Regions from separate parts of the Janthinobacterium sp. Ant5-2-1 genome, predicted to be linked through region 1. Evidence: predicted binding sites of a transcription regulator. Region 1 holds the regulator's gene; the other holds the start of a gene.

Region 1 (8,000 bases):
GGCGATGGCGAAAATCTTCGATTCGGCCTCGTCAAGCATCTGCTTGACTTCCTTGCCTTGCGGGCTGAAGGCCGTGCCGGAGATATCGTCGGCGACGGTGATGAGTTTACGCAGCACGCCGCGGTCGCGCACGATCTCGGCGTAGCGCCGGATGTTCGCGGCCGATGGCGTGTTTTGCGCCATGGCGTTCAGGTAAGCGAGTCCGCCCACATCATCGGCCTTGCCGAGCTGGGTCAGGGTTTCAAAAACAGTAATGACATCGGCTGGCTTGGAAGCGTTAACCATCTTGACGATTTGCTCGAAGATGATGCGATGGTCATAGCGATAGAAATCCTCCGCATGCATGAAGTCGGCGATGCGGTCATACGCGGCATTGTCGCGCAGCAGACCACCGATGACGGATTGTTCTGCTTCGATCGAATGCGGCGGAATACGGAGGGAATCCAGTTGCGGATCAGAGGGGGCGTTCATGGCGCGAATTATACCCGCTTCGGCGTGCTGGCAAAAATAAAGGGCTGAAATTGAGCGAAAAAAAGGCCACAAAAAAGCCGGGCGAACCCGGCTTTTCATAGTGCGGCAATGCTTGCGGGCCAGGCCCGCAGACAATTACGCGTTCGCGTCTGGAACGACAGCGATAACAACTTCCACGACCACGTCGGTGTGCAGAGCAACCGAAACGTTGTGCTCGCCAACGATCTTCAGCGGGCCGGTAGGCATGCGGATTTGTGCTTTTTCAACAGCAAAACCTTGCTTGGTCAGCGCTTCAGCGATGTCGAAGTTGGTGACGGAACCGAACAGACGGCCATCAACACCAGCTTTTTGAGCAACTTGAACGGTCAGGCCGCTCAGTTTTTCGCCCTGGGCTTGCGATGCGGCCAGTTTGGCGGCAGCAGCTTTTTCCAGTTCGGCGCGCTTGACTTCGAATTCAGCCACAGCGGTTGCCGTAGCACGACGTGCCAGGCGTTGCGGGATCAGGAAGTTACGTGCGTAACCGTCTTTGACTTTGACGACTTCGCCGAGGTTACCGACGTTAACAACTTTTTCTAACAGAATGATTTGCATAGTTCTTCTCCAGGAATATCTGACCGATTAAGCGTGGTGCAGATCGGTGTATGGCAGCAGCGCGAGGAAGCGAGCGCGCTTGATTGCGGTGTCAACTTGGCGCTGGTAGTGCGCTTTGGTACCGGTCAGGCGTGCTGGCATGATCTTGCCGTTTTCTTGGACGAAGTCTTTCAGCGTGTCGACGTCTTTGTAGTCGACTTGCTCAACGTGAGCTGCGGTGAAGCGGCAGAACTTCTTGCGTTTGAACAACGGGTTTTGCTGTTTGCGTTTTTCTTTAAGCTTGAGCTTATTTTTGTCGAACTTTTTACCGAATGCCATGTCAGGCTCCTGTATCTAAAATGCGCTAGTCAGAATTGACTGCACTAAAATCAATGATGTGAAACACCAAACTCTTGCTGTTGCGGCTCTTCCTGGCCAGGAAACCCGTGAACTGATACACCCCACCCAAGCTTGCCTGACTGAACCTGCCTGAAATTTCGCCAGCGGCTAGCGCGGCAACATCAAACTCGGTCAAACGGGCAATCCCTGCTTCCATCTGCTGCGAACTGTGCTGCAATACTGCATTCACAATCGGCAGCCCTGCCGGGGTATAGCGCAATATTTCGCGCTCGGCAATGATGGCGGTTACTTGTAGCTGGTTCAGCGCACGATCCCGGTCAAGAATTAAGCTGCTGCTGCGGCGGCTGGAGCGGCTGCTGGTGCTTCGGTGCGGTGGCTTTTGGCCGCGTCTTCGCGTTGTACCGATTTCATCATCGGCGAAGGAGCTGTTTCAGCTTTCTTCATTTTAACGGTCAGGTGACGCAACACGGCATCATTGAATTTGAATGCTGTTTCCAACTCGACCAGGGTCTCGTTGTCGCATTCGATGTTCAGGCAGATGTAGTGTGCTTTAGGCAGCTTTTGGATCGAGTAAGCCATTTGACGGCGACCCCAATCTTCCACGCGGTGAACCGAACCGCCGCGGGTGGTTACGCTGGCTTTGTAGCGTTCGATCATCGCGGGCACTTGCTCGCTTTGGTCCGGATGGACGATAAAGACTATTTCATAATGACGCATGCAAACTCCTTCAGGTCGGATTGATAATCGCCCACCCCGGCGTCAAGACGGGTGTGGGAAGGTCAGCCGAAGATTATAACCGCCTTTTGCAAACGTTTCAATCATTCCTTCCACAAGCGCCCGAAAAGCCCGTGCGCCGCCGCGCTTTGCGCCCATGGACAAGTATTTCTTGCGAAATTCGCCCAAAACACGGAAATCCCCTTGCATAGTGGACGATACTGTACAAAAATACAGACTGTTCATATAGACAGCATTTTAGTATGCACCCACCGCTCATGATCAAGCTGACAGCACGACAAGAACAAATCCTGAACCTGATCAAAGACGCGATTGAAAACACGGGCTTCCCTCCCACCCGTGCCGAAATCGCCAATGAACTGGGTTTCAAATCGGCCAACGCGGCCGAAGAGCATTTGCAGGCCCTGGCCCGCAAGGGCGCGATCGAGATTTCGCCCGGCACCTCGCGCGGCATCCGCCTGATCGGCGCGGCCGCCGAAGCGCCGCCGTCGAAAGTGCCGGCAGCGCTGCTGATGTCGCTGCCTCTGATCGGCCGGGTGGCGGCAGGCTCGCCCATCCTGGCGCAGGAAAACCTGGAAGCGAGCTACAACGTGGACCCGGCCCTGTTTTCGGCCAAGCCCGACTTCCTGCTGAAAGTGCGCGGGTGGTCCATGCGCGACGCCGGCATCATGGATGGCGACTTGCTGGCCGTGAAAAAGGTCGACAGCGCCAAGAATGGCCAGATCGTCGTCGCCCGCATCGGCGACGAAGTCACCGTCAAGCGCTACAAGAAGACGGGCTCCGTCATCGAACTGCTGCCGGAGAACCCGGACTTCAAGGTGATCACCGTGTCGCCCGAAGACGAGTTTGCGTTGGAAGGCCTCGCCGTCGGACTGATGCGCAGCTGGCATTAAACTGCAGCACGTAAAAAAGGGCCGCGACAGCATGACTGTCGCGGCCCTTTTTACATGGTGCGCGGCTGCTTATGCATCCAGCGCACTGCTGAAATCCTCCAGCAGATCGGCCTCATCTTCGATGCCCACCGACACGCGGATCAGGGATTCGGCGATGCCCATGCTGGCGCGGCGCTCGGCACCCATCTCGTAGAAAATCGTGTGGGCGACGGGAATGACGAGGGTGCGCGTGTCGCCCAGGTTGCTCGCTGGAATAGCCAAATTCAAACGATTGAGGAAATCGAAGCAGTCGATGCCATCCTTCAGCTCAAAGCTGAACAGCGAGCCATAGCTGCGGAACAAGTCCGTTGCCAGCGCGTGCTGCGGGTGCGACGCCAGGCCCGGGTAGTGCACGGCCGCCACTCTCGGGTCCGCCTGCAGCATGGTCGCCAGCGCCAGGGCGTTCGAGCAGGTGCGGTCCATGCGCAAGGCCATGGTTTCCGCGCCGACAGCGATATGGTGCGCCGCTTCCGGCCCCAGCGAAGCGCCGAAGTCGCGCAAGGCCTTGGCGCGGATTTGCGCGATGCCCCACTGGGCGGGCGCCGCCTTTTTATAATTTTCAAAGATGTTCGGATACCGCGTCCAGTCGAACACGCCCGTGTCCGTCAAGCTGCCGCCCAGCGCATTGCCATGGCCGCCGATGGATTTCGTCAAGGCATTGACCACCAGACCCGCGCCCACGGCTTTCGGGCGGAACAGATATGGCGTCGTCATCGTGTTGTCGACGATATACAAAATGCCCTTCTCCCGGCACAAGTCGCCGATCCTTGCCAGGTCGGCGATCTGCGTACGGGGATTGGCGATGGTTTCCACAAACACAATGCGCGTGGCCGGCGTGATGGCGGCCGCCACGTTGGCGACATCGGTGGCGTCGACAAACGACACGGCTATGCCCTGCCCCGTCACCGTTTGCCACAGGCTGTTGGTGTTGCCAAACAAAAAGGCCGACGACACGACATGGTCACCGGCGCGCAACAGCGATTGCACCACGGCGCCGATGGCGCCCATGCCGGTGGCGAAGCACAAAGTCGCCACGCCGTCTTCCATCTTGTTGACCTTGTCTTCCAGCGCGGAGACGGTCGGATTGCCCTGGCGGCCATAGCGGAAGCCCGCTTCCTTGCCCTGGAACACGGAAGCCAGCTGGCGCGCATCGGCGTAACCGAAGGCAACGGAAGTATGCACGGGCTTGTGCAGCGAGCCGTGCTCGATGCCCTTGCGGCGGTCGTTATGCAGGATGGTGGTGGTGAAGCCGTAGTTTTTTTTATCGTTCATGATCGCAAAGAAAAAAAAGCCCGGCATCGGCCGGGCAGGTACTTATGCTTCTGTCGTGGCCAGGTTCAGGTTCAGCTGGGAACGCGGCGTATCTTCGGGCGCTGCCGCCTTCGGATGGTGGCGCGCATATTCCAGGCGGTCCAAGTATTCCTGCGATACGTCGCCCGTCACGTAGACGCCATCGAAGCACGACGCTTCGAAATTGGTCAGTGCCGGGTTGACGTCGGCGATCGCCTGCTTCAGCGCGCCGATATCCTGGTAGACCAGGTAGTCGGCCGTGATTTCGCGGCACACTTCTTCCGTCGTGCGGCCGTAGGCGATCAGCTCGTCGCGCGTCGGCATGTCGATGCCGTACACGTTCGGGTAGATCACCGGTGGCGCGGCCGAAGCGAAGATGACCTTCGTCGCGCCCGCTTCACGCGCCATCTGCACGATTTCACGGCTGGTGGTGCCGCGCACGATGGAATCGTCGACCAGCAGCACCACTTTATCCTTGAATTCGGACGGGATCGCGTTGAGCTTCTGGCGCACGGATTTCTTGCGCGCCGCCTGGCCCGGCATGATGAAGGTGCGGCCGATGTAGCGGTTCTTGATGAAGCCTTCGCGGTACTCGATGTTCAGCGCCATGGCCAGCTGGATGGCGGCCGGACGCGAGGAATCGGGAATCGGCATGACCACGTCGATATGCACGCCTGGCAACTCGGCGCGGATCTTCTCGGCCAGGTATTCGCCCATTTTCAGGCGCGTGGCGTACACGGAGGCGCCGTCGATGACGGAGTCGGGACGGGCCAGGTAGACGAATTCGAACACACAAGGGTTCAGGCTGGCATTGTCGGCGCACTGGGCGCTGTGCAATTTCTTGTCGGCATCGATAAAGACGGCTTCGCCGGGACCGATGTCGCGCACGAAGCGGAAGCCCATACCTTCCAGGGCCACGGATTCGGAAGCGATCAGGTATTCGGGACCCTGCTCCGTTTCATTGATGCCCAGGCACAAGGGACGGATGCCGTGCGGGTCGCGGAAGGCCAGCAAGCCCACGCCGGCGATTTGCGCGACGGCGGCGTAACCACCCTTGACGCGGCGGTTCAGCACGGTAACGGCCTTGAAGATGGCTTCCGGGTCCAGGTTCAGGCCCGTCGTCGCTTCCTGGATTTCATGCGCCAGCACGTTGAGCAGCACTTCCGAATCGGAATCGGTATTGATGTGGCGGCGGTCGTTCTTGAACATTTCCAGCTTCAACTGTTCCCAGTTGGTCAGGTTGCCATTGTGCGCCAGCGTGATGCCGAACGGCGCATTCACATAGAACGGTTGTGCTTCCTCTTCGCTCGACGAACCGGCCGTCGGGTAACGGCAATGGCCGATGCCCGTCGTGCCTTGCAGCGAACGCATGTTGCGCGTACGGAAGACGTCACGCACGAGGCCATTGGCTTTGTGCATGGAAAACATACTGCTGTGATTGGTCGCAATCCCTGCCGCGTCCTGACCGCGATGTTGCAGGAGCAACAATGCATCATAGAGCAATTGATTGACAGGTTGATGGGAAACGACGCCGACGATGCCACACATGGTGTGCTCCTAAACTGTGCTACTGATTTTAAAAAAATTCAAAATTTCACATGCTGCGCGTAAGCGGCAGGCAGATAAGGCTTGATGGCGCGCGCGCCCTGCTCCGCGAACGGGCTGAGCTGCGCGTTTTTCCAGAATGGCTGCTGCGGTATGGACGTCATCCCACACAAGATGACGGCGGTCAGCACGATCACAAGGCCCCGCGCCACGCCGAACAGGCTGCCCAGGGTGCGGTCGGCCAGGCTCAGGCCCGTTACCTTGACGAGCGCGTCGACCGTCATGGACAGCAATCCCATCAAAATACGCACGCCAATGAACAGCACGACGAAGGCCAGCAACAAACGGATGGCTTCGCCCGGCACGGCTTCCGGCAGGAATTTCGCCAGGGTGGCGCCATAGGCGTTGGCAATGACGAAGGCCACGATCCAGCTGACCAATGACAGTATTTCCTTGACCAGGCCACGCATCATGCTGATCAGCACGGACGTCACCAGCACGAACAGCACCAGGTAATCGAAGATCGTCACGCCGATTCAGCCTTGCGACATCACGCCGGCACCAGGCTGCCGCCCAGGCCCAGCTTTTGCAGCTTGGCGCGGGTCTTTTCAGCGTCTTCGCGGCTGCCGAACGGCCCCACGCGCACGCGGATGCGTTCGCCCGCCGGGCTGGAGACTTTCTGCGTGTACGACTTGATGCCCGCATCGCGCAGCTTGTCCTGCAATTCATCGACCTTGTCCTGCGTCGCCAGGGCCGCCACTTGCACCACGAACTTGCCGCTGCCGGCGTCGTGCGCCTTGTCCTGTGCTTTCTCTTGCGGCTTGCCTTCCAGGATCGCCAGCGCACGCGCGGCATCGTCAGCCGATTGCGTCGGCTTGGCAGGCTTCGGCTCGGGCTTGGCTTCCGGCTTTACTTCATGCTTGGGCTCAGGCTTGGCTTCGGGCTTGGACTCGTGTTTCGGCTCGGGCTTGGTTTCGTGCTTCGGCTCCGGTTTCGGCTCCACCTTGACCGGCTTGGGTTCAGGCTTGGGCTCGGGTTTCGGTTCCACATAGGTCGGCTTGACCGGTGCAGGCTGGGCGGCCGCCAGCACGGGTGCCGGTGTCGGTGCAGGGGTCGGCTTGGCCGCAGGCGGCAGCGGCGCGTCGACGATTTCCTCGGACTGGTCCAGGCCATTTGCCGCGGCCCGGGCCGGAACGGCCGGCACGGGCGCCGGTGCAGGCGCGACGGCCTTTTCCTTCGACGGAATGTCGATGGCGATATCGTTGAACGGCGCCTTCGGCTCGGAGTCGAGCAGCATCGGCAAGCCGACAGCCACACCCAAGGCCAGGGCAATGGCCCCGACCAGGCGGCGACGTGCGCGCTTTTTTTCAGGCAAGACCGGGTCCGGCGCTTCCTTGCCGCCACGGCGCGATCCACCGCCACCGGCCGTGTTGGCTGCGCGCTTGCGGGTCGGCGACTGTGCTTCGCCAGGGACATAAAAGCCGCTGTCTTCGCCAGAGGATTCTTGCTTGTTTTTAAACAGTTTCGAGAACAAGCCCATGCGTGATTTTCAGTCGAGTGCGTTTCAGTGAAGTGAGGATTTTCGGGCCTTCATCACGCCTGCAACGGTGAGGAAAGAACCAAAGACCACAATTCTATCATTCTCACCGGCCCGGCTCATTGCATTTGCAAAAGCTTGTGCCGGATCATCGAAAATAGACACAGTATGTTCGCTACTGTCGGGCTTATCTTCGAGCATGATCTGCACCTTGGCGGCCAGCTCGGAAGCCGTCGCCGCGCGCGGCGAAGGCAGGTTCGTCAGGCACCAGTGGTCGACGTGTTCGCTCATCGCGGCCAATACGCCATCGATATCCTTGTCCTGCATGGAGCCGAACACGGCATAGGTGTACGGGTGATAGCCCATATTGCCCAGGTTCTGGTTCAGCGCCGACGCCGCGTGGGGATTGTGCGCCACGTCGAGGATCACGCTGGGGCGGCCAGGCAAGACCTGGAAGCGGCCCGGCAGTTCCACCGTCACGAGGCCCGTGCGCACTTCCTGCGCGCCCACGGGCAGTTTCAGCTTCAGCACTTCCAGCGCGGCCAGCACGGCCGTCGCAT
Region 2 (8,000 bases), on a different contig from region 1:
TGACGCCTTCGAGCCGTTCGATGGCGTGCTGTACCGGCTGGTGCTGTGGAGCATCCTCGCTTCGCTGCTGGCCGCAGCCGTGCTGGGCTGGGTCACCGTGCGCCTGCTGTCGCCACTGGTGCGCCTGCGCGACACCCTGCTGGCCCTGCGCACCAGCGGCAGCCGTTTCACCCCCGTGCCGGTGCAGCAGCGCGACGAGATCGGCGAACTGACGGAAGCGTTCAACGGCCTGATGAGCGAACGCGACCGCCTGCAGCAGGAACTCGAATCGCGCGCGGCCGAGCTGGAACAGGAGCGCGACCGGGCCGAGGCGGCCAACCGCGCGAAGAGCGATTTCGTGGCCAACATGAGCCATGAAATCCGCACGCCCCTCAATGCCGTGCTGGGCATGGTGTATTTGCTGGGCAATACCAGGCTCGACACGGAACAGCGCAAGTATCTGACCATGGTCAGAGTGGCGGGCCAGTCGCTGCTGGGCATCCTCAACGACGTGCTCGACTATTCGAAGATCGAGGCGCGCCGCATGGAATTGTCGCCCGTCGAATTCGACCTTGACGAAGTCATGAATACCCTGGCCACGACGATGACGATGAATGCGGGCGAAAAGGAGCTGGAACTGGCCATCGCCGTCGAGCCCGACGTGCCGCGGCGCCTCGTGGGCGACGCCCAGCGCCTGCAGCAAATCCTCGTCAACCTGGCCGGCAACGCCATCAAATTTACCGAGAGCGGCGAAGTGGTGGTGGCCGTCAGCCTGGCCGAGAGCGAGAGCGGCCGCGCCTGGCTGCGCTTCGAAGTGCGCGACACGGGCATCGGCATGACGGAACTGCAGCAACAGCAGCTGTTTTCCGCGTTTTCACAGGGCGACCAGAGCATCACGCGGCGCTTCGGCGGCACGGGCCTGGGCCTGGCCATCAGCAAGCAGCTGATCCACATGATGGGCGGCGAAATCGCCGTCGCCAGCAGCGAAGGCAAGGGCAGCCGCTTCTGGTTCAGCGTGCCCTTCGAGATGCTGGCGCAGCCGGCAGAAACGCGGCGCACGCCGGCCCTGGGCCAGCTGCGCCTGCTGGTGGCCGACGACAACCGCACCACGCGCGAACTGATCGTCAAGCTGATCGAGGCGTGGGGCTGGCTGGCCGACGAAGTGGACTCCGGCTTTGCCGCCATCGAACTGTACCGCGAGCGCCTGGCGCAGCAGCAACCGTACGACGTGGTGCTGGCCGACTGGCACATGCCCGTGATGGACGGCCTGGCCACGGCCAAGGCCATCCGCCAGGCGGCCAGCGGGCAGCGCCAGCCCATCGTGGTGATGGTCAACGCCTTCGCCCGCAACCACCTCGAGGAAATCTCCAGCGCGGCCGAAGCCGACGTCGTGCTGATGAAGCCGATCACGGGATCGAGCCTGTTCGACGCCCTGCACCAGGCCCTGATCGCCAAGAACGACGGCGGCGAGCAGCGCATCCTGCACCAGCCGCTGGGCACGGAACTGGCGGGCGTGCATTTCCTGCTGGTGGAAGACAATCATTTGAACCAGGCCGTGGCGCGCGGCATCCTCGAACACATGGGCGCCACCCTGGACGTCGTGGGCGACGGCTTGCAAGCCGTGGAGCGGCTGCGCACGGAAGCGCTGCGCTACGACATCGTGCTGATGGACATGCAGATGCCCGTCATGGACGGATTCAGCGCCACTCACATCATCCGCACAGAATTGCGCCTGAGCCTGCCCGTGATCGCCATGACGGCCGGCGTGCTGGCGTCCGAGCGCGAACGCTGCATGACGGCCGGCATCAGCGACTTCATCGCCAAGCCCGTGGTGGTGGAAGAGATGATGGAAGTCATCCTGCGCCACCTGCCCAAGCGCCCGCCAGTGCAGACGGCCGAGCCGGTACGCGTCGCCGATGAGGAGGTGTTTTCCATGGCGCCGCTGATGCGCGTGATGGGACGCGACGCGAAGGGGCGCGGCGTGCTGCGGCGCATGGTCGACGACGCGCTGAACAAGGGCATGACGCCCGTGCGCGACGCCGAAACGGCGTTGCAATCGGGCCGCCACAGCGACGTGGCGCGCATCCTGCACAGCGTGCGCGGCTCCGTCGGCACCCTGGGCACGAAACGCCTGATCCGCGCCGCGTTCGCCACCGAGGAAGCCATCGACGCAGGCCGCCTGGACGAGGTGCCGGCGCTGCTGGCGCATACGGCGCAGGAGCTGGAACTGGCGCTGGTGGCGGCGGCGGATTGGTTGTCCAGGCTGAAAGATTAGAAGGGTAGGTCGGATTAGCGGCGGCACGCCGCGTAATCCGACAACATTGTTGGCGGATCATGTCGGATTACGCGCAAGCGCTAATCCGACCTACGCACTTATGCGGGCACACCGAGTATCACGCTCGACGCCTTGAACATCGCTGTCACGCTGCTGCCAATCTCGATACCCAGGTCCGTACTGCTCTGATTGGTGATGATGGCGGCAATCGTGCCGCCGCGCGGCAGGTCCAGCACCACTTCCGTGTTGACGGCGCCCGTCTGCACGCGCGTGACCGTGCCGGCCAGCTGGTTGCGCGCGGAAAAGCGCGCGCCTTCGCTGTCGGCCACGAGGATGATGGACGAGGCCTTGATCAGCGCAAACGCTTCCGCGCCTGGCACCAGGCCCAGGCTGGCGCTGCTGCCTTGCGTGACGATAGCCACGATGTGCTGGCCGCCGGGCAATTCCAGAGTGACTTCGTCGTTGACGGCGCCCTGTTTCAGTTCGGCCACCTTGCCCAGGAATTGATTGCGTGCCGTCGTTTTCATGGCCATTCTCCGTATGAGTAAAAGATCGTCGGCGATGCCTTCGGCCTGGCTGCCCAGCTGGCGCAGGTAGCGGGCATGTTCGCGCTCGATGATACGGAAATTGTCGACCAGCTGGCGTCCCCGTTGCGTCAGCCGCGTGCCGCCGCCGCCCTTGCCGCCCGTCAGGCGCTCGACCAGCGGTTCGCCGGCCAGATTGTTCATCGCGTCGATGGCGTCCCAGGCCGCCTTGTAGCTCATCTTTACAAGCTTGGCCGCCTGCGTGATGGAGCCGCATTCGGCGATGGCGCCCAGCAATTCCACCCTGCCGGCGCCGCCCAGGTTTTCTCCGCCCACCGTCATCCATACCGAGCCTTGCAGGCCGATTCCCGCTGCCGCTGATTTATCCAATGCGTTCACCCAATGCCATGTGGTCTTCCCTGTTATCGATCTGTCCGTCGCGCAAGTACAGCACGTGTTCACCCAGGATGCGCGCATCTTCCGGATCGTGCGTGATCAGGATCATGGGCACGTCCAGGCGCTGCTGCCACTGGCTCAATTCCAGCCGCATTTTGACACGCAGGGCCGGATCGAGGGCGGCAAACGGCTCGTCGAGCAGCAGCGCGTTGGGTTCGGCCACGAGCGCCCTCGCCAGCGCCACCCGCTGGCGCTGGCCTCCGGACAACTCGTCGGGGAACTGGTGCGCCAGTTCCTGCAAGTGGAAGGCGTCGAGCCAATGCTCGACTTTGGCCAACTTTTCGCGCACGCGCGGATTGAACCAGCCGCGGCTCAGGCCAAAGCCCACGTTCTGGCGCACCGTCAGGTGCGGGAACAGCGCGTAATCCTGGAACAGGTAGGCGACGTTGCGCTGCTGCGGCGGCAGGTTGATGCCGGCGGCGGAATCGAACAGGGTGCGCCCGTTCAGGCGGATATGGCCTTCGTCCGGCGTGAAGAGGCCGGCAATGGCTTTCAGGGTCATGCTCTTGCCGGCGCCGGACGGGCCATACATGGCGATGCGCTGGCTGCCTGAGGTGCATTGCACCTGTAGATCGAAGCGGCGTTTGCCGGAGCGCAAGGTGGCGCGGATGTCAAGGTCGAGTTGCATAGTGGTCATTTATGAGCGACGCGCCCGGGCGCCAGGCGGCCAGCCGACAGCAGCACCACGATGCAGACAAACGAGATGATCACGACCAGCGTATTGGCCACGTCGTCCTGGCCCGCCTGCACGGCTTCATACACGGCCACCGACAGGGTCTGCGTCTTGCCGGGGATGCTGCCAGCCACCATCAGGGTGGCGCCGAATTCGCCCAGCGCGCGCACGAATCCCAGCAGCACGCCAGCCAGGATGCCGCGCCAGGCCAGCGGCAACGTGACGCGAAAGAAGATCGCCATTTCCGAAATGCCCAGCACGCGGGCCGCCTGCTCGAGCTGGCCGTCGACGGCCTCGAAGGCGGCGCGCGCGGGCTTGAAGACGAGGGGAAAAGCCACCACGGTGGAGGCGATCACGGCGCCCTGCCACGTAAAGATGAGGTTGATACCGAAGTTGTCCTGCAGCCAGATGCCCAGGGTGCCGCGCCGGCCCAGCAGCACCAGCAAATAATAACCGAGCACGGTGGGCGGCATCACCATCGGCAGGGTTAACAGGGCGTCGAGCAACTCGCGCCCGGGAAAACGCGTGCGCGCCAGCAGATAGCCCGTGCCGATGCCGAGCAACAAGTTGAGCGCCGTGGCCCACGCCGCCACTTTGAGCGACAGGGCCAGCGCGGTCCAGGCGATATCCATGCGCAGTCGTTTGCTTTATGGTTTCTTGAAACCGTACTTGACGAGGATGGCTTGCGCCGGCGCCGTCTGCAAATAGCTGACGAAGCGCTTCGCTTCGGCCGCATTGCCGCTGCCCTTGATGGTGGCGATCGGGTACAGCACGGGCGCGTCCAATGGCACGTCGAGCACGACGTTGACCTTGTCTTTCATGATGGCCGCGTCGGTGGCGTAGACAAAGCCCGCATCGACTTCGCCGCGCGCCACGTAGTCGAGCGACTGGCGCACGTTCTGCGTGCCGATGGCTTTAGGTTGCACGGCGTCCCACAGCTTGGCCTTCTTCAGCGCGCCTTCCGAATAGCGGCCGACGGGCACGCTGGCCGGATTGGCGATGGCTACGCGCGTCACGTCCTTGTGCGTCAGGTCGCTCAAGCTCTTGATGCCCAGCTTGCTGTCGTGCGGCACGATCAGCACCAGGCTGTTGCCGACGAAGTCCATGCGATCGGCCGGCAAGACGAGGCCCTGCTTTTGCGCCGCATCCATGGTTTCCTGGTCGGCCGAGGCAAACACGTCCACGGGCGCGCCCTTGACGATCTGTTGCAACAGCACGCCCGAGGCGGCAAAATTCAAGGACACCTTGCTGCCCGGATACTGCGCCTCATAGCCCTGCGCCGCCTCCTTGAACGCATTCGTCAGGCTGGCCGCGGCCGACACCACCACTTCGCCGGCAAGGGCGGACGAGGCGGCGGTGGCGAAGAGGGCGGCGCCAAGCAGTGTGGCGAGGGAGGTGAGGCGCATGATCGTATCCTTGATGAGAAGAGAACCAGGCCCGTAATATACACCGATATATAGCGTTCTGCCATCGCACAGGTCAAGCCAGCGCAATGCTGATTCCCTGATATACTGTATATAAACACAGTATATCGAGGTGAGCCATGGAATTGACGGACAAGCTGGAAATCCTGGCCGACGCGGCCAAGTACGACGCGTCCTGCGCCAGCAGCGGCGCACCCAAGCGCGATTCCATCGGCAAGGACGGCTTCGGCGCCACCTCGGGCATGGGCATTTGCCACAGCTACACGCCGGACGGGCGCTGCGTCTCGCTGCTGAAGGTATTGCTGACCAATTACTGCCTGTACGACTGCCAGTACTGCGTCAACCGCCGCAGCTCGAACGTGCCGCGCGCGCGCTTTACGGTGGCCGAGGTGGTCAAGCTTACGGCCGACTTTTACCTGCGCAACTACATTGACGGCCTGTTCCTCAGTTCCGGCATCATCCAGTCGGCCGACTACACGATGGAACAATTGGTGCAGGTGGCGCGCGAGTTGCGCGAGGTACACCAGTTCCGCGGCTACATCCATTTGAAAACCATTCCCGACGCCGATCCGGCCCTGATCGCGCAGGCGGGCCGCTATGCCGACCGCCTCAGCGTCAATATCGAATTGCCGACACAGGACAGCGTACAAAAGCTGGCGCCGGAAAAGAGCGTGCATACGATCAAGCTGGCGATGGGTTCCATTCGCCGCAAGCTCGACGAGAAGGCGGAAGAACCGCGCTCGCCGCGTTTCGCGCCCGCCGGGCAAAGCACGCAGATGATCGTCGGCGCCGACGCCAGCGACGACCAGCAGATCCTCTTCACGGCCGAGACCTTGTACGGCAGTTATAAACTCAAGCGCGTGTATTACTCGGCCTTCAGCCCGATCCCGGACAGCCCGAAAAGCGTGCCGCTGGCGCCGCCACCCATGCTGCGAGAACACCGGCTGTACCAGGCCGATTTCCTGCTGCGCAGCTATGGTTTCCAGGCCAGCGAACTGCTGCCCGCCACGGGCGGCAACCTGGCGCTCGATATCGATCCGAAACTGGCGTGGGCGCTGGCGCACCGCGAACATTTTCCGCTGGACTTGAACCGCGCCGCGCAGCACATGATCGCCCGCGTGCCCGGCATCGGCCTGCGCAATGCCCAGCGCATCGTCGACCTGCGACGCTTGCGGCAAGTGCGCTACGCCGACCTGTCGCGCCTGCGCTGCAGCATGAAGAAAATCTCCCCCTTCATCATCACGGCCGACTATTTTCCCGCGCGCGACACCACCGCCTCGGAACACCTGCGGCGCGCCATGGCGGAGGCGCCTCAGCAGATGAATCTGTGGCCGGAGCTGCAGGCCGCATGAGTACGGTGGTGCGGCTGGCGCAGACGTTCGACGAGTGGCGCGCTGCCGCAAGGGAATTGATCGCGCGCGGCGTAGCACCTGCCGATGTGGCCTGGCAGTCGCAGCCCGGTGAGGGCGACCTGTTTTCCGCCACGCCGGATGCCACGGATACCGGCGCGCCACGGCTGCGCCTGCCCCGTCCCCTGGTGGAATTGCTGGAAAGCGCCGCCTGCTTCAACGCGCCTGACCGCTGGGCCTTTTTGTACCAGGTGCTGTGGCGCTGGCAGCTGGGCCAGCACGACGTGATGTCGCCCGCCGACGCGGACGGCGCGCGCCTGCACGCCATGATCAAGGCCGTGCACCGCGAGGAGCACGACATGCATGCGTATGTGCGCTTTCGCGAGCGGCCGGAATGCGAGGGCCCGCCCCGTTTTGTTGCCTGGTTCGAACCCGTGCACGAGGTGCTGCCGCAAGTGGCGCGCCACTTTGCCCGCCGCATGGGAGCTACCAGCTGGATGATCGCCACGCCCGCCGCCAGCATGCTGTGGGATGGCACGACCTTGCACGCGGGACCGGCCCTGCTGAGCGGCGCGGCCGATATCGACGATGCGGGCGAAGCGCTATGGCTGACCTACTACCGCAGCATCTTCAACCCCGCGCGCGTGAATGCGGATTTGCTGCACAGTCATATCCCCTCGCGTTTCTGGAAAAATCTGCCGGAAGGCGCCATCGTGCCCGCCATGCTCAGCGGCGCCGCCAACGGCGAACGGCGCACGGGCCAGACGGCCAGCGTGGGCCAGCGCAGCGGCGCCACCACGATCCCGATTGCCGCCGAGCGCGCCCAGCCCACGCGCGAGGTAGCGACCAGCCTGGACCAGTGCCGCCGCTGCGAACTGTGGCAACACGCCACGCAAGCCGTGCCGGGCATTGGCCCGGCACAGGCGCGCATCATGCTCGTGGGCGAGCAGCCGGGCGACCAGGAAGACCTGGAGGGCTTGCCGTTTGTGGGCCCGGCCGGTGCGCTGCTCGAGCAAGCCATGCAGGAAGCGGGCATGGCGCGCGACAGCATCTACCTGACCAACGCCGTCAAGCATTTCAAGTGGGAACCACGCGGCAAGCGCCGCCTGCACAAGACGCCCGCGCAGCGCGAAATCCTCGCCTGCCATGGCTGGCTGGAAGAAGAGATCGAGCGTGTCCAGCCGCAGGTGATCGTGGCGCTGGGCAGCACAGCCTTGAAGTCCATCCTGCAGGACGGTGCGGTGAGCATGACACCGCTGATCGGCACGACTATCGAGCATGCGGGACGCTCGGTGGTAACCGTGTATCACCCGGCATACG

Evidence for each region. Region 1 encodes LexA, which represses DNA repair genes until DNA is damaged. Its sites were predicted from a motif close to ACTGTATNNNNATACAGT; they were not measured.
Region 2: ASN89_RS16765 (putative DNA modification/repair radical SAM protein) is a predicted target of LexA. The motif match lies at 5,418-5,435, and genes of this name have one in related genera.

The regions. Positions count from the first base shown of each region.
Region 1 is NZ_LNCE01000025.1:55,509-63,508, reverse strand. Features, by position in the region: gene ASN89_RS09380 (replicative DNA helicase) at 1-471, opposite strand, end outside; gene rplI (50S ribosomal protein L9) at 607-1,062, opposite strand; gene rpsR (30S ribosomal protein S18) at 1,090-1,380, opposite strand; gene priB (primosomal replication protein N) at 1,406-1,705, opposite strand; gene rpsF (30S ribosomal protein S6) at 1,726-2,118, opposite strand; gene lexA (transcriptional repressor LexA) at 2,394-3,029, shown strand; gene ASN89_RS09350 (cystathionine gamma-synthase family protein) at 3,099-4,340, opposite strand; gene purF (amidophosphoribosyltransferase) at 4,383-5,906, opposite strand; gene ASN89_RS09340 (CvpA family protein) at 5,945-6,433, opposite strand; gene ASN89_RS09335 (SPOR domain-containing protein) at 6,454-7,443, opposite strand; gene folC (bifunctional tetrahydrofolate synthase/dihydrofolate synthase) at 7,468-8,000, opposite strand, start outside.
Region 2 is NZ_LNCE01000049.1:32,394-40,393, forward strand. Features, by position in the region: gene ASN89_RS16740 (response regulator) at 1-2,254, shown strand, start outside; gene ASN89_RS16745 (TOBE domain-containing protein) at 2,353-3,120, opposite strand; gene ASN89_RS16750 (sulfate/molybdate ABC transporter ATP-binding protein) at 3,161-3,862, opposite strand; gene modB (molybdate ABC transporter permease subunit) at 3,868-4,539, opposite strand; gene modA (molybdate ABC transporter substrate-binding protein) at 4,555-5,313, opposite strand; gene ASN89_RS16765 (putative DNA modification/repair radical SAM protein) at 5,451-6,683, shown strand; gene ASN89_RS16770 (UdgX family uracil-DNA binding protein) at 6,680-8,000, shown strand, end outside.